Regions from separate parts of the Vibrio breoganii genome, predicted to be linked through region 1. Evidence: predicted binding sites of a transcription regulator. Region 1 holds the regulator's gene; the other holds the start of a gene.
What was found. The regulator MetJ, encoded in region 1, represses methionine synthesis genes. The targets are predictions, from matches to a motif close to TTAGACNTNTANANGTCTAA.
Positions count from the first base shown of each region.

Region 2: the regulator MetJ is predicted to act here: its motif matches at 7,238-7,257, upstream of metH (methionine synthase).

Region 1 is NZ_AP024864.1:2,648,896-2,660,749, forward strand. Features, by position in the region: gene argC (N-acetyl-gamma-glutamyl-phosphate reductase) at 1-77, opposite strand, end outside; gene argE (acetylornithine deacetylase) at 209-1,372, shown strand; gene ppc (phosphoenolpyruvate carboxylase) at 1,553-4,183, shown strand; gene OCU35_RS12330 (PadR family transcriptional regulator) at 4,567-5,097, shown strand; gene metF (methylenetetrahydrofolate reductase) at 5,163-6,062, opposite strand; gene OCU35_RS12340 (bifunctional aspartate kinase/homoserine dehydrogenase II) at 6,239-8,647, opposite strand; gene OCU35_RS12345 (O-succinylhomoserine (thiol)-lyase) at 8,650-9,813, opposite strand; gene metJ (met regulon transcriptional regulator MetJ) at 10,004-10,321, shown strand; gene OCU35_RS12355 (malic enzyme-like NAD(P)-binding protein) at 10,411-11,673, opposite strand; gene rpmE (50S ribosomal protein L31) at 11,841-11,854, opposite strand, start outside.
Region 2 is NZ_AP024864.1:288,997-300,850, reverse strand. Features, by position in the region: gene OCU35_RS01465 (PglL family O-oligosaccharyltransferase) at 1-685, shown strand, start outside; gene OCU35_RS01460 (pyridoxal-phosphate-dependent aminotransferase family protein) at 692-1,804, opposite strand; gene lysC (lysine-sensitive aspartokinase 3) at 2,094-3,446, shown strand; gene metH (methionine synthase) at 3,509-7,177, opposite strand; gene OCU35_RS01445 (cation:proton antiporter) at 7,362-8,654, shown strand; gene metA (homoserine O-acetyltransferase MetA) at 8,717-9,658, opposite strand; gene OCU35_RS01435 (hypothetical protein) at 9,756-10,250, opposite strand; tRNA gene OCU35_RS01430 (tRNA-Asp) at 10,723-10,799, opposite strand; rRNA gene rrf (5S ribosomal RNA) at 10,859-10,974, opposite strand; rRNA gene OCU35_RS01420 (23S ribosomal RNA) at 11,065-11,854, opposite strand, start outside.

The DNA of each region.
Region 1 (11,854 bases):
ACCATATTTGCGAGTTCAGCGCCTGTGTAGCCGCTAGCTCCGATAATCGCTACTTTTAGTTGTTTTTCGTTACTCATCAACCGACTCTGCATTTTTGATTATAAATGTAATAAAAAATACTTATTGTGCTTTTTTATTCATTTCTTGTGACTTATTATGTGTTTTAACCTTTCATCAGTTATCTGTCAATAGTGGATACGAAGATAATATGCCAATACCTAAATTTGTTGATATTTACCAAGGCTTGATAAGCACCTCTTCCATTAGTTCAAGTGACCTAAAATGGGATGAAGGTAACGCTCAAGTTATCGCGAAACTGGCCACCTGGTTTGAGGACCTAGGCTTTACCGTCACCACGGAAGAAATCGAACCGGGCAAGGTGAACCTGATGGCTCAATTGGGCAGCGGCGAGGGAGGACTTCTTCTCGCTGGACATACCGATACTGTGCCCTTTGATGAAGGACGCTGGAATTTCGACCCACATCAACTGACGTTGGCGGATAATCGCTACTACGGTTTAGGTACTGCGGATATGAAAGGCTTCTTTGCCTTTATTCTTGATGCGGTAAAACAGATGAAAGCCAGTGGCACAGATTGGAGCGCACAAACCAAGCCCCTATACATTCTTGCGACCTGTGATGAAGAAACCACTATGCTCGGGGCAAGGCATTTCACCAAAGAAGCGCCATTTAAGCCTGATTATTGCATCATTGGCGAGCCGACTAGCTTGGTACCCGTGCGTGGTCACAAAGGGCATATGGCTAATTCCATTCGTATTACGGGTAAATCAGGCCACTCCTCTGATCCTGCCCTAGGTATTAATGCCATTGAGATCATGCATGAGGTGATGTATTCGTTAATGCAATTGAAGCAGAGACTGGTAAAGGATTACCATCACCCTGGCTTTGCCATCCCAAGCCCTACGCTGAATCTTGGGCACATTCATGGTGGTGACAGTGCCAACCGTATCTGTGGCTGCTGTGAACTGCACTATGACCTAAGGCCTTTGCCAGGGCTAAGCCTTGAGAGCCTTGATCAGCTTCTTCAAGAGTATCTGCAACCAATCATGCAAAAGTGGCCGGGCCGTTTGGATATTACGCCTCTGCACGAGCCGATACCCGGCTATGAATGCCACGCTGAGCATCATTTTATTCATGAGATGCAGGACATTTGCGAAACAGAGTCTCAAACCGTCAACTATTGCACCGAGGCACCGTTTTTACAGGAGTTGTGCCCGACCTTAGTTATGGGGCCAGGTTCTATCGATCAAGCTCATCAACCTGATGAGTATCTAAGCTTAGATTTTATTGACCCAACGATTGCAATACTCAAGAAATCCATAAATCAGTACTGTTTTTCAGACAAGTCGTAACAATTTATGAAATAAACTTTCAACACTAAGTTTACAAAAACCAGCAGTTATGATTGAAATCAATTTCAACGCTGGTTTTTCAAACAATTTTGTTCAAAGTTTGACTCTTGCCCCTTTTCTTGGATAGATTGGATACCAACTCAAGGAACGGTATGTAATTTATTTACGAGGCTCAATGTAATGAACAAGAAATATTCTGCACTCACAAGTAACGTTAAGATGCTTGGCAATCTACTTGGCAGAACCATCAAAGATGCCCACGGAGAGGACATTCTCAACAAAGTTGAGACCCTTCGTAAACTGTCCAAGTCAGCTCGCAGTGGCAACCAAGAAGATCGACAAGCCCTAATCAATGAGATTGAAAACCTGCCGGATGATCAATTCATTCCTGTAGCGCGCGCATTCAACCAATTTTTGAATCTGACTAACATCGCCGATCAGTACCACACTATTTCTCGTCATTGCGAAGAGCAGGTTTGTGAACCCGATGTCATTCAAACCCTTTTCAGCAAGTTAAATTCTCAAGACATCTCAAAAGCTGAAGCGTCAGAGGCCATCAACAACCTCAACATCGAATTGGTATTGACTGCTCACCCTACTGAAGTGACGCGTCGTACCATGATCAACAAGCTTCTTAAGATAAACGACTGTTTATCTAAGCTAGAACTTAGCGATATTGGCCACTCCGAACGCGTTAAAACAGAGCGTCGCCTAGAGCAGCTTATTGCTCAAAGCTGGCACTCAGACGTTATTCGCCAGCAGCGCCCTACCCCTCTTGATGAGGCTAAATGGGGCTTTGCGGTAGTAGAAAATTCTCTTTGGGAAGCCATTCCAGACTTCTTACGTGAGTTGGACGACCGTGTCTCAACACATCTCGATGAACGCCTGCCTATCGATGCTCGCCCAGTGCATTTTTCTTCATGGATGGGTGGCGACCGAGACGGCAACCCATTTGTTACTCACAACATTACTCAAGAAGTATTGTGGTTATCTCGCTGGAAGGCGGCTGACCTTTATCATGCTGACATTGAAGAGCTGATCACTGAGCTTTCAATGACTAAGTGCAATGAAACTGTACGTGAGCTTGCCGGTGACAGCCATGAACCGTACCGTGCAATCCTTAAAGAGCTTCGTACGCTTCTCAGCAATACACAGCAAGTTATTGACGCTAAGGTGTTAGGCTCTACGGTTCCTAACCTACCAATCCTTGAAAGTGCCGATCAACTTTGGAACCCGCTACACACCATCTACACCTCTTTGCATGAGTGTGGCATGGGTGTAATTGCAGAAGGTTCTCTGCTTGATACCCTGCGACGCATCAAGTGTTTCGGCGTCCATCTAGTTCGTTTGGATATTCGTCAAGAAAGCACGCGCCACTCAGATGCACTCTCTGAAGTGACTCGCTTCCTTGGTCTGGGTGACTACGACCAATGGAGCGAACAAGACAAGGTTGCATTCTTAGTTAAAGAGCTAAGCTCGAACCGCCCTCTTATCCCGCACAACTGGGAGCCTTCAGCTGAAGTTAAAGAGGTGATTGACACCTGTAAGACTATTGCTGAGCACCCAATTGAAGCCTTTGGCGCGTACGTTATCTCAATGGCGCGCACAGCCTCAGATGTATTAGCGGTTCACCTACTGCTTCGCGAAGCAGGCTGTAAGTTCCGCCTAGGGGTTTGTCCTCTGTTTGAAACACTGGATGACTTGAACAACTCTGAAGCGGTTATGCAGCAACTGTTCAATATCGACTGGTACCGTGGATTTATCCAAGGCGAGCAGATGGTCATGATCGGTTACTCTGATTCAGCGAAAGATGCGGGCGTTATGTCGGCTGGTTGGGCTCAGTATGATGCGATGGACAAGCTGGTTAAGGTGTGTGACGCGCAGAATATCGACCTGACTCTATTCCACGGTCGTGGCGGTACTATCGGTCGTGGTGGCGCTCCAGCGCACGCTGCACTGCTTTCTCAGCCACCAAAGAGCTTGCAAGGCGGCCTACGTGTAACAGAGCAAGGCGAGATGATTCGCTTTAAGCTGGGTCTTCCTCAGGTAGCGGTAAACAGCCTGAACTTATACGCCAGTGCGATTCTTGAAGCGAACCTGCTTCCACCACCTGAGCCGAAAAAAGATTGGCGTGACCTAATGGAAGTGCTGTCGCAGGTCTCTTGTGAGGCCTATCGTGGCGTTGTTCGCGGCGAACCTGACTTTGTCCCTTACTTCCGCGCAGCTACCCCAGAGCTTGAACTAGGCAAACTGCCTCTTGGTTCTCGTCCATCAAAGCGTAACCCGAATGGTGGCGTTGAGAGCTTACGTGCTATTCCATGGATCTTCTCATGGAGCCAAAACCGTCTGGTACTTCCAGCGTGGTTAGGTGCCGGTGAAGCCATTCAGTACTCTATCGATGAGGGCCATCTTGAGCTACTAGAAGAGATGTGTCGCGAGTGGCCATTCTTCTCTACACGCTTAGGCATGCTAGAGATGGTGTACTACAAGTGCAGCATGGATATCTCAAAGCTGTACGATGAGAAACTGACAGACCCTTCTCTATGGCGCCTAGGTGAGAGCCTACGTACACAGCTGCAAAAAGACATCCAAGCGGTGCTGAAGGTTGAGAACAACGAGAACCTGATGCAAAGCGACCCATGGGGCCTTGAGTCAATTCGTCTGCGTAACATCTACGTAGATCCATTGAACATGCTTCAAGTGGAGCTTCTTAAGCGCACAAGGAAAACGGAAGAAAATAATCCTGACCTAGAAGAAGCGCTTATGATAACAATTGCAGGTATAGCTGCCGGCATGCGCAACACAGGCTAATTGTTCAACCGCATATTGTGATAGCTATCCAAGCCCCAGCTTTTTAAGCTGGGGCTTTTTTTCGTCTTTATGATCCAGTTGGCAATATGAGACTAGAAGCCGTAAACATGTTTTTGTAATACTTATTTTGCGTTAATCTAACGTTACCAAATCATAGTAAACTGTTAGCTTATAGATAGGGCATCTTGGGTTTCAACAACAAAACCAGAGACACAATACCCCTGTCTATTGAACATAATAAAATCAATTTTCTCAGGTGAGAATGGCTTAAAAGGTAATACATGCGCTCAAGGCAATCTTGAGTGGCTCGCACTCTTCAATTAAGACCAATTTAGAGTCAGAACGGTGCGTTGTTTTTTATATGCAGTATATGGAAGAAAAACATGTCATTACCACACGTTATATTGACCGTACTAAGCACACGAGATGCTACCGGTTACGACATTACAAAAGAGTTTTCTTATAGCATCGGTTATTTCTGGAAAGCGAGCCACCAGCAGGTTTATCGTGAGCTAAACAAACTGGCCGCAAATGAGTTAGTGACTTGTGAGTTACAACCTCAATCAGGAAAACCAGATAAAAAGATTTACTCCATCACAGAGCTCGGCCGCGAGGCTCTAGCTAAGTGGTTTGATCAACCTATCTCACATCCAACGGTGCGAGATGAATTTGCCGCTAAACTTTACGCTTGTGAAGTTCAGCCTGCGGAAGGTTTTTCAGACCAGCTGCAACATGCACTAAACGACTCTCGTAAGCTGGTTCAGTTTTACAAAGAGATCGAGGGTACTCAATACTCCGATACTCGCCTTCTGAACCAAAAAGAAAAGATTGAGCGCCTAACACTGCGCCGCAACCTTCTTACTCGCGAAGCGTGGAATGAATGGGCAGAAGAAGTGCTGGGCGAGATTGCTTAGCTGACAAACAAAAGGACCTAGCACATTATGCACTAGGTCCTTTGTTTTTATTTAGTTTCTAAAGTTTAAACAGCGACTTGCTGAGGACGCACACCCAGCGTGTGGCAAAGCGCATAAGTCATTTCAGCACGGTTTAGAGTGTAGAAGTGGAAGTCCTTAACCCCTTCTCGGCTCAAAGTACGCACCATATCAATCGCTTGACTTGCACCTACTAGCTGACGAGTGGTTGGGTCATCATCTAGACCTTCGAACTGCTGCGCCATCCAGCCTGGTACCTTCACATGATTCATCGCCGCAAAGCGTGATGCCTGCTTAAAGTTTGATACTGGCAGAATGCCCGGAACGATCTCTACATCAATACCTGTTGCCGCACAGCGGTCGCGGAATCGAAGATAGCTCTCTACATCAAAGAAGAACTGTGTGATTGCACGGTTTGCGCCTGCGTCGACTTTACGCTTCAGGTTCAATAGGTCTGCCTGTGCACTTTTCGCTTCAGGGTGAACCTCAGGAAAAGCCGCTACTGAGATATCAAAGTCATGACGCGCTTTCAGCAGTTCAACAAGGTCTGATGCATACATGTCAGGGTGACCGCCACCCGGTGGAATATCACCACGCAGTGCAACGATACTCTCAATGCCATTCTTCCAGTAGTCATCAGCAATAGTAATCAACTCTTCACGAGAGGCATCAATGCAGGTTAAGTGCGGAGCCGCAACCAAACCCGTTTGGCTTTTGATTTCTTTGATGATTGAGTGTGTGCGATCACGCTCACCAGAGTTCGCGCCATAGGTTACGGAGACAAATTTAGGTTGCAAGGTTTTAAGGCGATGCACGGAGTTCCACAGAGTCTCCTCCATTTTTTCACTACTTGGAGGGAAGAACTCAAAAGAGACATTGATGTTGTCGGAAAGCTCAGCGATATTTTGATTCAATGCATCGATGTGGCTTGCGTGTGTGTATCCCATATTTATTCTCCCTGTGCGTCAGCACAATCTCATAACCTTGAACGTTTAGACGTCTATATGTCTAGATAATGTAAATTTATGAGGGGGATGTCAACAAAAATTCGTGCAAACTTTGAGTGATTTTTTGAGGGAAGGCATCCAATGCCCACAGGCACTGGATGTTTTGGCAGGTAGATTTATAGCAAACCAGAGAGTCGATTAAGATCAGACTGCAATGCGCCTGCAGTCACCTCACGACCAGCGCCAGGTCCGCGGATAACCAATGGGTTATCTTTGTACCATTTGCTCTCGATAGCAAAGATGTTGTCACAAGGGAGCAGATTGGCCAGAGCATGGCGCTCATCAAGCGCCTCTACGCCCACTGTAGCCTCTCCATCTTTCGATAGGCGTGCAACATAACGAAGCACCTTACCTTCGCTCTGAGCCTTATCTAGGCGCTCAGCTAACAACTCATTGAGAACATGTGCTTGATGGAAGAAATCATCCACTGATAAATGCAATAATTCCTTTGGTACCAGAGACTCTACCTTAACGCCCTCGGGCTCAAGATCTAGCCCTGATTCACGCGCTAAGATAACCAACTTACGCATAACATCAGTACCATCTAAATCAGCCCTAGGGTCTGGTTCAGTGAGTCCCTGCTGCCATGCAAGATCAACCAGTTCACTAAATGGAATCGAACCATCGTACTGCTGGAATAACCAAGAGAGTGTGCCAGAGAAGATCCCTGAGATCGCCACAATCTGGTCGCCACTTTCGCGCAAGTCTCGCACGGTATGGTTTACTGGAAGGCCTGCACCCACTGTTGCGTTGTACAGCCAATGACGTCCTGTTTTAGCAAAGACATCTTGTACTTGATGATAAAACTCACTTGGCGCGGAACCGGCTAGCTTGTTTGCAGAAATAACATGCATGCCATGCTCAGCAAACTCAAGATAACGGTCCGATACCTCTTGGCTCGCGGTGACATCCAGTACCACAATCTCATCATAGCTCGATTGCTTTCTGACTAAAGAAACCCAGTCTTCTTCATCGACCACCGCCTCTTCAGCAAAATGCGTATTTAGCGTACCAGCGTCAATGCCATTCTCATCAAACCAATAGCGGTTACTCGCCACAACAGCAATCAGATCAAAGCTCATGCCTCGACGCTTTTCTAACTCGATTTTTTGCTGTGCAAATAGCTCAATCCAATTCGAACCAATATTACCTTTGCCACACAGCACAATACCAACACGCTTTTGCGCTTGGAACAGCTGACTGTGCAAAGATTCAAGTAGCTCAGGTACTTTGTTGGTTCTCACCACGGCAATCAGGCTCAGCTCTGAGTCTGTCTCAAACATGAACTCAACGGGTACTCCCTTAAGCGTTTGATAGAAACCAAAGCAGTGATTGGCATTATTCGTCACGCCTGCGCCAACGGCGGCGATCAGGGACATGCCTGATTTGACCTCCACTCCCACCTCAAGGTGAGCAGATTCAATGCACTCTAGCGCGCCAGCAAGCAACTCACTGGTGTAAGCCAGACGCAGACAATAGTTATCCGATTGAGATTCGTAGGCTAGCGGTGCAAGTTGAGCTTTGTTCAGCAAAGATAACACTTGAGGCTCTAAGCGCTCAAAGTCATGCGCGTGGCTTAGGGTTAACTCAATAAGGTTAACGTCATCGAGCGAGGTAACAATTTTCGCACCGCGCCCAGAGGCGAGCACGCGCTCAATACGCGTTGAGCCAGATTCAGGTTGGTGGCTGCAGCGCAGTTCCATATCCATAGTGCTCTGTGCGACCGGCTGCAATGTGCGGCTGTGCAATACTGGCGCAGCTAAGCGTGCCAATTCGCTCGCTTCATCAAGACGAAGCAATGGCAGCAAGCAAGCATCACCGACAATGCGCGGATCGGCACTGTAAACACCCGCCACATCACTCCAAATAGTAACCTTAGAGACTTCGGCCAATGCACCGACAATCGTTGCCGAATAGTCAGAGCCATTGCGCCCAAGCAGAACGGTTTCGCCCTCTTGGTTCTGAGCCATAAAGCCAGTAACCACTAGTCGTCTATGTGGGTGCTGTGCGACCACTGATTTCGCTAACGGCCACGACAATCCTCGGTCAATCTCTGGCTGTGTACCAATTTCAGCGCGCAAGAAATCACGAGAATCAATAGCCACACTGTCCATATCTTTATCGCTAAGAAGAGCGGCCAGCAGGCGAGATGACCACACCTCACCATGACCAAGCGCTGCCGATTTCTGTGATTCGCTCATCGGTGCGTTTAAGGCGCTAAGGGCTGTAAATTCATTGTTCAGCACTTCTTGCATTGGCTCGGCTTTGTCTTCTGGGAGCAAATCTACAATCAATTGGTTCTGATACGCTCGCAGCTCAAGCAAGATCTCATGAGCAATTCGCCCATCTTTCTCTAATGCAGCCAACCAACGTAGCAAATTGTTTGTGGTTGAACCCGCGGCTGAAACGATAACCAGATCGCCCACATTAGAGTATTCCGCCAAGATATTGGCTACGCGACTAAAACACTCAGCATTGGCAAGGCTACTGCCACCAAATTTATGAAGCTGCTTTAGGTTTCCCATGCTTATTTCTCCACTAGGTCGAACGCTTGGATCAGGTCATCAATCAGATCATCAGCGTCTTCAAGACCCACAGACAAACGCAACAAGAAATGAGAAACGCCCGCCTCGGCTAGGGCTTCTTCACCCATAGCACGGTGCGTCATAGTCGCTGGGTGGCAAATTAAGCTTTCTACTCCACCTAGAGACTCTGCCAAAGAGAATAGCTTCAATCCACCCACAAAGGTTTTTAGCTCTTCCATGCTGCCATCAAATTCAAAGCTCAGCATACTGCCAAAGCCAGACTGTTGGCGCTTGGCAATCTCATGCCCAGGGTGCTCAGGAAGGCTTGGGTGGTAGATAGTCTTAACGTGCTTTTGCGATTGAAGGTAGCTTAGGATTTGCTGTGAGCCTTCTTCATGAACACGCATTCGGGCACCCAAGGTACGAATGCCACGCAGCGTCATGTAGCTATCAAATGGAGTGCCTGTCGCGCCGATGCAGTTTCCCCACCAGCCAAGTTCTTCAGCGTGCTCTTCGGTTTTGGTGATCACCACACCGCCAATAACGTCAGAGTGACCATTAATGTACTTGGTGGTTGAATGAATAACGAAGTCCGCGCCCAGCTCTAGAGGCTTTTGGAATATGGGAGTCAAAAAGGTGTTGTCGACGCCCACTAATGCACCAACTTCAGCCGCTTGCTGACATACTTTTGCGATGTCCACGACGCGAACCAGCGGGTTAGACGGCGTTTCGATAAGAATAAGCTTAGGTTTTTTTGCTATTGCTGCGGCAAGTGCTTGTTCATCAGATTGATCAACAAACTCTACCTTGAAGTCACCCTTTAACGAGCGTGTATTGAATAGACGGTAGGTGCCGCCGTAGCAGTCATGTGGCGCAACAATTAAATCATCAGGGCCTAAAAATGCTGAAACCCATAAATTAAGAGCCGACGTGCCACAGTTTGTCACCACCGCACCTTTACCCGATTCCAACTCAAACAGGGCCGTCTCTAGTAATCCTCGATTTGGATTTCCTGAGCGGGTATAGTCGTACTTTGGTACATCTCCGAATGAAGGAAAACCATAGTTGGTGGACAGATAAATTGGGGGAACAACAGCATGGTGTTGGGTATCAGATTCGATACCGGTACGAACGGCAATCGTCGATGACTTGTGTTTACTGCTCATTTTCTTGTCCTTTCCTTTGACAATGACTGGTGGAGTTTGATACCAATCAAATTAATCTAATTCTGTTCATAGATTACCCCGATAACCATCAGACATCAACACATCTAGACGTCTAAATGCCTTTACATATAGCAGTCAATATCGCTAGAATTGGGTATTAACTCTTATATTAGGTAATAAAAGGTTTCCAATGGCAGACTGGAATGGCGATTACATCAGCCCATATGCTGAGCACGGTAAAAAAAGTACTCAAGTTAAAAAGATCACTGTGTCTATTCCGCTTAAGGTTCTTAAGATTCTGACTGACGAGCGCACTCGTCGCCAGGTGAACAACCTGCGTCATGCAACCAATAGCGAACTGCTTTGTGAGGCATTCTTGCATGCCTACACAGGACAGCCTCTACCTACTGACGAAGACCTAAGAAAAGACCACCCCGATGAGATCCCTGCTGAAGCTCAGCAAATCATGTCTGATTTAGGTATTGAGCTAGAAGTATTTGATGACTAATTAGCTTGGTAATTTGATATACCAGTGAGTAAATAGCAAAAGGGGGTTAGAGTACGCGTACTCTAACCCCCTTTTTACATATTTGGGATTTATCCCTGCATGTAGCTTTCTGGTAGCTCAATGCGTGCCACACCAGATTCAACCGCAGCCTCAGCTACCGCTCTTGCCACACGAGGAAGCAAACGAGGGTCCATAGGTTTTGGAATGATGTAACCCGTACCAAATTCTAAAGACTCGACACCCGCCGCTTTCAATACTTCTGCAGGAACAGGCTCTTTCGCCAGCTGACGAATCGCTTCTACTGCCGCAAGCTTCATCTCAATATTGATTTCACTGGCACGAACGTCCAATGCACCACGGAAGATGAACGGGAAGCAGATAACATTGTTGACCTGATTTGGGTAATCAGAACGGCCTGTACCCATGATAAGGTCAGTACGTACTTTGTGCGCAAGCTCCGGCTTAATCTCTGGATCTGGGTTTGAACAAGCGAATACCACAGGCTTGTCGCCCATTAGTGCCAGTGCTTCTGGAGATAATAAGTTTGGCCCTGATACACCCAAGAACAGATCGGCTCCTTCAATCACATCTTCTAGCGTACGCTTGTCGGTATTGTTAGCAAACAGCTGTTTGTATTCATTCAAGTCGTCACGACGCGTGTGAATCACACCCTTGCGATCTAGCATGTAGATTTTTTCACGCTGAGCGCCACACTTAATCAGCAGCTCCATACAGGCAACAGCCGCTGCACCCGCACCTAGACAGACAATGGTAGAGTCGCACAGTTGCTTCCCTTGAAGCTCAATGGCATTCAACATACCCGCTGCGGTAACAATCGCAGTACCGTGCTGGTCATCATGGAAAACAGGCACGTCACAGCGTTCAATCAGGCGGCTTTCAATCTCAAAGCAATCTGGTGCTTTAATGTCTTCTAGGTTAATACCACCAAAGGTATCGGCAATTGCCGCTACCGTATCAACGAATTCATCGATAGTGCGGTGCTTTACTTCAATGTCGATTGAGTCTAGACCAGCAAAACGCTTGAACAGTAGCGCCTTACCTTCCATTACTGGTTTTGAAGCCATAGGACCTAGATTACCTAGCCCCAAAATCGCGGTGCCGTTTGAGATAACCGCAACCATGTTTCCTTTCGCAGTGTACTTGTAAACGTTATCCACGTTTTGAGCAATCTCACGCACTGGCTCAGCAACACCTGGGCTATAAGCCAAAGCAAGGTCATGCACAGAATCAGCAGGAGTAGTCAACTCAACAGCAATCTTTCCCGGTTTAGGGAACTCATGATAATCAAGAGCTTGCTGGCGAAAATCGTTTACAGGTTGGTCATCAGACATCGAAGGAAAATCCTTTAGGGTTTAAGGGAAATAATAGAAGTGTTAGTGTAAATAAAAATCAGTTAATGTGCTACATAGTAGCAACACTATGAATTGTAATCTTTGCTTTCAGCTGAGATCAAAAAAGGCCGCCTAAGCGACCTTTTTCTGTTTCTTTACAACTAAGATTACTTCTTAGAAG
Region 2 (11,854 bases), 500 kb from region 1:
GATTCCACTGGTTGGGATATTTCTTGCGATGGGATTTGTACTGTATCGCTTGTATATGGCGAGAAAAGGCACGCGCATTGGCATATTGTCATTGTTTATCCCCATCGTATTGCACACCCAATTGGAATACCCCTTTTATCATTCAGCTATCCACTGGGTTTCTTTTATTGTGCTTTTATATTGGGTTGATCAGCGCACCGCGCGCTACAGACAATTCAACTTTGGGAAGCTAAGCAAGGTTGGGTTGCGCCTTTCTAGCCTGCTATTACCGATACTCACTTGTGTCTACATGCTCACAGCACTGCACACCAATCAAGTATTAACGGATTTCGAGCGCTCTAAGCCAAAGAACCCAGGTATCTTAGATAGGGTGACTAACCCAATCGCATGGAAGGATCGCTATGAATGGGACATTCACAGCACACTACTGAATATTGGTATAGCCACCAACGAAAAGGCGCATGTTCAAGCTTACGTGGATTGGTCTCTACCTTTCATACAGGACAAGCCTCGCCCAGCCTTGTATAAGAATTTGATACTCGCGTATCAAGCGCTAGACCAACAGCAGATGGCTAGCGCTATTCGAAGTGAAGCGGTGTTTTTATTTCCGAAGGTCGACTTTAGCTCTGTGTCCTTGAAGCGAGTTAAAGTCAGCCAAGCCAATCAAAGCAACACTAATGGCTAGGTAGATTTAAGCTAGAACCTCTTTCAGTGCCTGCAAGCAAAGTGCGACATTTTCCTTGCGGGCACCGTATCCCATCAAACCAATACGCCACGCTTTTCCAGCGAGATCCCCGAGCCCTGCACCTATCTCTAGATTGTATTCATTGAGCAAGCGCTGGCGCACTAACGCCTCATCAATTCCAGTGGGTACATACACGGCATTCAACTGTGGCAATCGATATTCCTCGTCCACAACAAAGCTCATACCCAAGTCAGTTAAGCCCTCTTTCAAACGTTGATGGGTATCGGCGTGACGTTTCCAAGCCTGCTCAAGCCCTTCTTCTTTGAGTATTAATAGTGACTCATGCAGGGCATAAAGACTGTTTACTGGCGCGGTATGATGATAAGCACGTTTGCCTTCACCACTCCAGTAGCCAAGCACCAAGCTTTGGTCCAAGAACCAACTTTGAACGGGGTGTTGTCTAGCTTCAATCTTGGCAATGGCTCGACTAGAGAAAGTCAGTGGCGATAATCCAGGGGTACAGGATAGGCATTTTTGACTCCCTGAATACACCGCATCCAGTTGCCATTCATCCACCATTAGTGGCACGCCACCTAGCGAGGTCACCGCATCGACAATCACCAGCATGTCTTTACTTCGTGCAATCGTAGACAAAGCCTCTGCATCACTTAGGGCACCTGTCGAGGTTTCGGCATGCACAAAGGCAACCGCGATTGCATCTGAGTGTTCTTCTACCGCGCTTTGTAGCTTTTGTGCTGATACAGGGCTTCCCCACTCATCATCAACCACAATCGCAACGCCTCCGCAGCGCTCTACATTCTGTCGCATACGCTCGCCGAACACGCCATTACGACACACAATCACTTTTTCTCCAGGCTCTATAAGGTTTACAAAGCAGGCTTCCATTCCAGCACTACCCGGTGCGGACAAGGCAATAGTGAATTCATTTTCTGTTTGAAATGCGTATTTTAGCAGTGATTTTAGCTCATCCATCATCTGAATAAACAGTGGATCTAAATGCCCTATGGTTGGGCGGGAAAGCGCTTGTAAAACCTGCGGGGAAATATCAGAAGGACCAGGGCCCATCAGTGTACGATGCGGGGGAATGAAGCTGCGCATAGTTAAACCTTATTCAAGGGAAAGTGCGTATAGCTTATTGCATCACTAAAAGAGCCTCAACGAGCAATGCGTAGAAGTATGCGGTAGGTAAAAAAGTGACGATTTGTATTCAAGCCATTGACATAATTTCGCCAAACCAGTTCAATGAAGACAAAGAGTGGATGACCAATGCAATGCGATAAGGACAAGCTCTTCTCATTTTATGCGGGGTAACTGCTTCGCATTTTATACTCACCTCTATTAGCGAGAGTGAGTATTTGCACATTTAAAGGATTAATGGAGAGACGCTGTGAGCGCAATCAACGTCGCCAAATTTGGCGGCACAAGTGTAGCAAATTTTGAGGCGATGAGCCGATGTGCGGCCATCGTAGAGAACAACCCAAAAACCAAGCTCGTTGTCATCAGTGCCTGCTCAGGCGTGACCAACGTATTGGTCGAGCTTGCCAATGGCATCGCCGATAAAGGTAAACGTGAGCAACTTCTGCAGCAATTGGTTGATATTCACTTCAGTATCATCAATCAGTTAAAGCACCCCGAAGTCATCAATGATGCGATCAACGAGATTCTAACAAAGGTTTCTCAGTGTGCCGAGAAAGCCGCCAGCGAGACTAGCGAGCAATTGACTGACCAATTAGTCTCTTGTGGAGAGCTAATGTCGACACACATCCTTTGCCAGCTAATGAGTGAGCGCGGACATAAAACCGAGCGCTTCGATATTCGCACTGTGATGAAAACAACATCAGTATTTGGAAATGCAGAGCCGTTACTGGACGAGATCGGCATTGCTGCACAAGCTCACCTAGTGCCATTGTTTAAAGACTCTATTGTCATTACCCAAGGATTTATCGGCTCAGATCTTAATAACAAAACAACAACACTAGGTCGTGGTGGTAGTGATTATAGCGCCGCCTTAATTGCCGAGGCGATCTCAGCGTCTGGCCTAGAAATTTGGACGGATGTACCGGGCATTTACACCACAGACCCGCGCATCGCGCCACCAGCACAACCCATCAAAGAGATCAGCTTCAGTGAAGCCTCTGAGATGGCAAACTTTGGTGCTAAGATCCTGCACCCTTCAACGTTAGTACCTGCATTGCGACACAAAATTCCCGTATTTGTTGGGTCCTCTAAGGAACCAGAACGTGGCGGTACTTGGGTAAAACAAGAAGTTGAAAGTGCACCTTTATTTAGAGCCGTCACCCTGAGAGGCAATCAAACACTGATTACTCTTAAGAGCCTTAATATGTTCCAAGCCAGTGGATTTTTGGCAAAGGTATTTACCATCTTGGCTCGTCATAAGGTATCGGTAGATCTGATTACCACCTCAGAGATCAGCGTATCACTGACGTTAGATCGCACGAATACTCAAGGTGGCGCTCCGCAACTGCCTGTTGCTGCTCAACAAGAACTGGAAGAACTCTGCTCAGTTGTCGTAGAGCAGAACCTAAGCTTGGTTGCGCTTATCGGCAACAACATGGGACAAGCTAAGGGCACAGCAAAGCAGATATTTGGTACCCTTGAAGACCACAATCTACGAATGATTTGCTATGGTGCAAGTAACCATAATCTGTGTTTCTTATTGCATGAATCATCAGCAAGACACGCCGTGCAGCAGCTTCATCGACAGCTCTTTGAAAGCTAAAATTAGCTAACAAATATCGATAAAAAAGAAGGGGCTAAATAGCCCCTTCTTTATTTTTGTTGTTAACCGTTCAAGTTAGGCCCTAGCCACTTTTCAGCCTCAGTCCAATCCCAACCTTTACGCTCTGCGTAGTCTTTAGCTTGGTCTTCTTGGATCTGTGCAATAGCGAAATAACGGCAATCAGGGTGAGAGAAATACCAACCAGAGACCGACGCACCAGGCCACATTGCGTAGCTCGTAGTAAGCGACATTCCAATGGTTTCCTCAACTTGCATCAAGTCCCATATAGCCTGTTTTTCAGTATGCTCAGGACACGCAGGGTAGCCTGGCGCTGGGCGTATACCTTGATACTTCTCGCGGATGAGGTCATCGTTACCCAATTGCTCATCAGGGGCATATCCCCAGATATCCTTACGCACTTGCTGATGAAGGTACTCGGCAAAGGCTTCAGCCAAGCGATCGGCTACCGCCTGGATCATAATCGCGTTGTAATCATCACCTTCCGCTTTGTAGTTGTCAGCAATCTCACGCTCACCAATACCACCCGTTACGGCAAATCCGCCAACCCAATCTTTAACACCGCTATCTTTAGGTGCAATGTAATCGCTCAAGCAGTAATTGAAGCCTTTCGGCTTTTTGGTTTGCTGACGAAGGTTGAATAACGTCTTAGCCACAACCGTACGTGACTCGTCGGTATACACCTCGATATCATCACCCACACTGTTGGCTGGGAACATCTGGCACATACCGTTTGCCTTGATGATACCGTCCGCTTCTATCATATCGAGCAAATCGTTGGCATCCTTATACAAACGCTTCGCTTCCTCGCCCACTTCTTCATGCTTTAGGATAGCGGGGTATTTACCCATTAGGCTCCAAGTCATAAAGAATGGGGTCCAGTCAATATAATCACGCAGTACCGATACGCTCATATCTTTGACCACCACTGGTTCAAGCTGCTTTGGTTGTGGCGGAGTGTAAGACTCCCAATCAATAGCCACTTTATTCTCACGTGCCTTCTCTAGAGTCACTGGTGCTGTCTTTGGTCGCTTTCTAGCGTGCTGGTCACGAACGCGTTCATAGTCGAGATCTAGCTTCTCAATAAAGCCTGGTTTTTGCTCATTAGAGAGCAGTGCCGAACATACGCCTACCGCACGAGAGGCGTTGTTTACATATACGACTGGCTCTGAGTAGTTTTGCTCTATCTTCACCGCTGTATGAGCTTTAGAGGTGGTTGCACCGCCAATCAGTAGTGGAAGATCAAACCCTTGACGCTCCATTTCTTTCGCAACGTGTACCATTTCATCCAAAGATGGGGTTATCAATCCTGACAAGCCAATGATATCGACGTTCTCTTCTTTTGCGACTTTGAGGATCTTCTCACAAGGCACCATCACACCCAGATCGATGATTTCGTAGTTATTACACTGCAGAACCACACCCACGATATTCTTACCGATATCGTGCACATCGCCTTTTACTGTCGCCAACAATATCTTACCGTTGGTTTGACCCACTTCTTTTAGAGCGTCAATGTAAGGTTCAAGGTGACCGACTGCTTGTTTCATGACTCGAGCAGATTTTACTACCTGAGGTAAGAACATCTTACCCTCACCAAACAAGTCGCCCACTACGTTCATACCATCCATCAACGGCCCTTCAATGACCTCCAGAGGTTTAGACGCATTCAAACGAGCTTCTTCAGTATCTTCGATAATAAACTCAGTAATACCTTTCACAAGGGCATGTTCCAAGCGTTTTTCTACTGGCCAACCGCGCCATTCAAGCGCAGCTCCATCATCTTGGGCACCTACACCGTTTTCACGATATTCACCAGCAATGTCCAGCAAACGTTCAGTGGCATCATCTCTGCGGTTCAGAACCACATCTTCCACCGCTTCTCGCAGTTTGTCAGGTACGTTGTCATAAACTTCTAGTTGACCCGCATTCACGATGCCCATATCCATACCATTTTTAAAGCAGTGGTATAGGAATACAGCATGTATAGCTTCACGAACGTAGTTGTTGCCGCGGAATGAGAAAGAAACGTTAGATACACCACCCGACACCATTGCATGTGGTAGGTCGCGTTTGATATCCGCTACTGCATTGATGAAGTCGACGGCGTAGTTATTGTGTTCATCAATACCCGTCGCGACGGCAAAGATGTTTGGATCAAAAATGATATCTTCAGCAGGGAAGCCAACCTCATCGACAAGGATGTTGTAGGCATTGGTACAGATCTCAATCTTGCGCTCACGAGTGTCTGCCTGGCCCTGTTCATCAAACGCCATAACAATCACAGCCGCACCATAACGACGAATTAGCTTAGCTTGCTCGATAAACTTCTCTTTCCCCTCTTTCAAAGAGATTGAGTTAACGATGCCTTTGCCTTGAATGCACTTAAGACCCGCTTCAATGACTTCCCATTTAGAGGAGTCCACCATAACCGGCACTTTCGATATATCAGGCTCGGAGGCACAAAGATTGAGGAAACGAACCATACATGCCTCAGCATCTAGCATCCCTTCATCCATGTTAATATCGATGATTTGAGCGCCGTTTTCTACTTGCTGACGTGCAACGTCCAGAGCTTCTTCATAGAGCTCTTCTTTGATTAATCGTTTAAAGCGAGCAGACCCAGTGACGTTAGTACGCTCGCCCACATTCAAAAATAGAGTTTCTTTAGAAATAGCGAGAGGTTCTAAGCCAGATAAGCGACACGCCGCTTTTATTTCTGGTCGTTGACGTGGTCGAGCATTTGCAACAGCTTCAGCCATCGCCTTAATATGTTCCGGTGTCGTACCACAACACCCCCCCACCAAGTTCAAGAAACCTGACTCTGCCCACTCTTTAATATGCTCAGCCATGTCTTCTGGAGATAGGTCATACTCACCAAACGCATTGGGTAGACCGGCATTTGGGTGAACAGAGACGAAGGTTTCAGAAATACGCGATAACTCATCCACATAAGGGCGTAATTCGTCAGGACCCAAAGCACAGTTCAGACCGAAAGAGATGGGGTTCACGTGTCTTAAAGAGTTATAGAAAGCTTCTGTCGTTTGACCAGACAAGGTACGGCCTGATGCATCGGTAATGGTTCCCGAGATCATGACGGGCAGCGTGTAGCCTAGCTCATCAAAAACAGTATCAACAGCAAATGCACATGCCTTCGCATTCAAGGTATCAAAGATGGTTTCAATGAGAATAAGGTCTGAACCACCTTTTATAAGGGCAAGGGTGGATTCTTTGTATGCCTCGACTAACTCATCAAAGCTAACGTTTCGAAACCCAGGGTCATTAACGTCAGGAGAAATAGAACAGGTACGGTTTGTTGGGCCGAGAACGCCAGCAACATAACGTGGTCTATCGGGAGTCTTTGCTGTCCATTCATCTGCCGCTTCTCTGGCAAGCTTTGCCGCAGCAAAGTTAATCTCTTCGCTAAGATCCTCCATCTCATAATCCGCCATCGCTATGGTGGTTGAGTTAAAGGTATTGGTTTCTAGGATGTCAGCACCAGCTTCCAAATAATCACTATGAAGCTTTTTGATGAGTTGAGGCTGGGTAAGGACAAGAAGGTCATTATTCCCTTTCAGGTCACAATGCCAATCGGCAAAACGACCACCTCGATAATCCGCTTCTTCTAGTTTTTGATTTTGAATCATGGTGCCCATACCACCATCTATCAAAAGAATGCGGTTCTTTAATTGGGCTTCTAATTGTGCTCTCATTCTGCGTCCTGCTCAGGTGTGGCATTTCCAACTTATACCCAACATCCTATCACAGTAAAATTAGATTTCTAGACGTCTAAACCATGGTAATTTTCGCTATGATGCTATCTAAGGTATAACTATATTTGATCTAGTTAACATTTTGTCTCACAGTGTTGAGGCTATTCAAACTTAGGAGAAAGGAATGGAAGCCTACCATACGCTGTGCTTTCTAGCTGCCGGGGCAGCGCTCATCGCATTAATCAACAGTAAAATCGGCAAAATGCAGACCACCATTGCGATTACAGCCGGTGCCATGTTGCTATCGTTAGCGATTATTATCGCAGGTCAAGCAGGCTGGTTTAAGCTATCTCATGTCGCCAGCGAGACCATCGCATCGATTAACTTTGAAGATTTTTTGCTTAAGGGAATCTTAGGGTTTCTATTATTTGCAGGTGGACTTGGCATCAAGCTGGATCACCTTAAAGACCAGAAATGGGAGATTACAGCGCTAGCATTAGGTGCAACCCTGTTCTCTACTTTCTTCATCGGTTTTGTGCTATTTGGCATCTGTTCGTTAATCGGCTTCAATCTAGACCTGATTTATTGCCTATTATTTGGCGCATTAATATCACCTACCGATCCCATTGCAGTATTAGCTATTGTAAAGAAATTAGATGCTCCACCACGCATTTCTACTCAAATTGAAGGGGAATCCCTGTTCAATGACGGCTTTGGTTTGGTTATCTTTGTAACCCTATTTACCATCGCCTTTGGTACTGAAGCCCCTACCGTTGGTTCAGTGTCAGCACTGTTCTTCCAAGAAGCTATTGGTGGTATCGCCTACGGCTTTGTTCTCGGTCTAATCTTTCACTGGTTAATATGCACCACTGAAGATCATTCCATGGAGATGTTGCTGACCATTCTGATCCCTTCAACAGGCTATGCCGTTGCAGAGCTGCTAGAGGTATCAGGGCCACTCTCGATGGTGGTATCGGGCATCATTATTGGTAACTGGACACGCAAGACTGGATTTTCAGAATCAGGATTTAAGAATTTAGACCATTTCTGGGAATTGATTGACGAGTTCCTGAATGCGGTATTGTTCCTGCTCATTGGTATGTCGATGCTGTTGTTCGAGTTCCATCACGAAGACTGGATCATGATGGTGATAGCAGTACCGCTAGTACTTCTGTCTCGCTACCTTAGCATCAGAATCAATTATGTTGGTTTCAATCGATTTAGATACTACAACCCTATGTCTGTGAAAATACTCACATGGGGCGGGCTCCGAGGAGGCCTAGCATTAGCTATGGCTCTGTCTATCCCGGCTGGGATCATGGTGATTCCTGAAAAGAATATCGATGTGAAAGAGATCATCATGGTCATGACCTATTCTGTGGTCATGTTCTCTATCTTGGTACAGGGGATGACTATCACTCCAATGATAGAAAAAGCGAAGCAACTAGAACCCTCAAGTGAATCAGAGCAAGAGTAACCTTCTATAAACAGAAAAGGCATGCCAATGGCATGCCTTTTTTATATCAAGCGAATGACAAACTACTCTTCTGTAGTGAAGTTAGCTTCAGAAAACTTATCCAAATCGTATGGGGTTTGTTGGTAAACACAGTAATTAAGCCAGTTACTAAACAATAGGTGACCATGACTACGCCATGTTGCCCTAGGGGCATTATCTGGGTTGTTGTCAGGGTAATAGTTAACAGGTATTGCAGGCTCCATCCCTTCAGCTAAATCTCGCACGTACTCAGTATGAAGAGTCTTTGACTCGTACTCAGGGTGTCCAGTCACGAATACATTTCGCTTATCTTTGGTAGAAGCAAGATAAACCCCAGCGGTATCTGATGTTGCTAAGATATCAAGATCCGTATGCTCAGATAAATACTCTGGAGAAAAATCCGCATAACGTGAATGAGGAGCTAGGAAGGTATCATCAAATCCACGAAGAATCGGATGATGCTGATCCTGTGTAAAATGCTCATAGACACCCGATAGCTTTTCTTTACGAGTACGCTTAGGAAGGTCGTAGAGCAACTTTAAACCAGCTTGAGCGGCCCAACAAACGTAAAGCGTTGACGTCACATGCTCTTTTGCCCAATTCATGATGGACTGCAGGTGCTCCCAATAGATGACATCTTCAAACTGAACTAGGCCGAGTGGCGCACCGGTAATAATGAGTCCATCAAAATTGCGTCCTTTCACCCCTTCAAATTGGCGATAGAAGGTATCTAAATGCTCAGTAGGAGTGTTCTTACTTGGTCGATTATCAATACGAAGCAGTTCAACGTCTACTTGCAACGGACTATTAGAAAGCAAGCGTAGAAATTGCGTTTCAGTCTCAATCTTCTTTGGCATCAGGTTGAGCAATAGGACTCTTAGAGGACGAATCTCTTGCGATGAGGCGCGAGATTCAGACATAACGAAAATCTTCTCTCCTCTTAATACATCAGTCGCAGGTAATTGATCAGGGACTCGAATTGGCACAACTTTTCTCCTTTAAGCATCTAGACGTCCATACGTATGTTGATTCAGACTACTGTATTCACTCGTTTATGTCGAGACTGATATTGTAAACCCATCTTTAATCACGAGACCATTGGAACTCTGGACTCTCTCCTAGTCGTTCGAAGTACGCTGGATGTAATTGTTTAAACTGATCTTTTTTCAACTCAGCTATGTTCCACGGGGTAAAGTCTATCTTGATTGATCTGCCATTAATCTCAATATTCGCTTGTTCTAATGTGTGTTCAGTAGATAAATATCTAAGCTCATTAGAGTCAGTACACGTCAACGTAATCGTTCTTTCTATATCATGATTAACTGCCAATTGAGCTTCAACATCATTATCGCACGAGGTGAAAATGGTCAACTGCAGCACCATGTTGTTATCCATAGTGGTATAGGCTGAGACTTCCATGGCGTGTAAAGGATAGAGCTTACGCAGCAGTAGTTGATGGGTATCTTTGGTACGCGCTATCTGTATACCACTATCTAGTAGAGGAAAGCCTAACCACTGCCAATCATAGCCCCGGTCTTTAACTATCAGCAGTCCGTACAAGCTTCCAAGAGCGCTCATTAGCACTATAGAAATTATGCAGCAAAGTAGTATGAGTAGCTTTTTCATTAACTCAGATCGTCGTTAGCCTTAATATAAAGGTATCACCGATACGGGATAAAAGCAGGAAAGAGAAATTAGGTTAGAAATATAGCTAAAGGAAAAATTATTTTCTACAGGTAAGAAAAAACCTTAGGACGGCTAGCCTGATGCTTGCTTCAATTAATGCTAAAGCTATAGACGAAAAAAAGCCCTAGTCTTTCGGCGCGGACGGCCAGTCTAGGGCTTCTTATTAGTGGCGGAGTGGCCCGGCTTGGGCTTAATCGAACTCGCGCACGAGCGGGGCTCGTTTGCTCGGAGAGCAAAAATCTAATCCAGATAGCAAAAAACCTCAGCCTTTCGTCGCGGACGACGAGTCTGAGGTTTGCTTCAGTTAATGCTAAAGTTATAGACGAAAAAAAGCCCTAGTCTTTCGACTAGGGCTTCTTATTAGTGGCGGAGTGGACGGGACTCGAACCCGCGACCCCCGGCGTGACAGGCCGGTATTCTAACCAACTGAACTACCACTCCGCACCTAATTCTTATCTATTTAAAGTCTTACTAACTGCTTTAAAGCGATGTAATTTAAAGCCTGGCGATGTCCTACTCTCACATGGGGAAACCCCACACTACCATCGGCGCTATTATGTTTCACTTCTGAGTTCGGCATGGAATCAGGTGGGTCCACAATGCTATGGTCGCCAAGCAAATTTTAAAATTCGGAAAGCTATTATTTAAAAGTTATATCACACATTCAAAGTTCTACTTTGAGTCCACAAAACCCCTTGGGTGTTGTATGGTTAAGCCTCACGGGCAATTAGTACAGGTTAGCTCAATGCCTCGCAGCACTTACACACCCTGCCTATCAACGTTCTAGTCTCGAACAACCCTTTAGGACACTTAAAGTGCCAGGGAAGACTCATCTCAGGGCTCGCTTCCCGCTTAGATGCTTTCAGCGGTTATCGATTCCGAACTTAGCTACCGGGCAATGCCATTGGCATGACAACCCGAACACCAGAGGTTCGTCCACTCCGGTCCTCTCGTACTAGGAGCAGCCCCCTTCAATCTTCCAACGCCCACGGCAGATAGGGACCGAACTGTCTCACGACGTTCTAAACCCAGCTCGCGTACCACTTTAAATGGCGAACAGCCATACCCTTGGGACCGACTTCAGCCCCAGGATGTGATGAGCCGACATCGAGGTGCCAAACACCGCCGTCGATATGAACTCTTGGGCGGTATCAGCCTGTTATCCCCGGAGTACCTTTTATCCGTTGAGCGATGGCCCTTCCATTCAGAACCACCGGATCACTATGACCTGCTTTCGCACCTGCTCGAATTGTCATTCTCGCAGTCAAGCGGGCTTATGCCATTGCACTAACCACACGATGTCCAACCGTGTTTAGCCCACCTTCGTGCTCCTCCGTTACTCTTTGGGAGGAGACCGCCCCAGTCAAACTACCCACCAGGCACTGTCCTCATCCCCGATAAGGGGACTAAGTTAGAACATCAACACTACAAGGGTGGTATTTCAAGGACGGCTCCAACGATACTGGCGTACCGTCTTCAAAGCCTCCCACCTATCC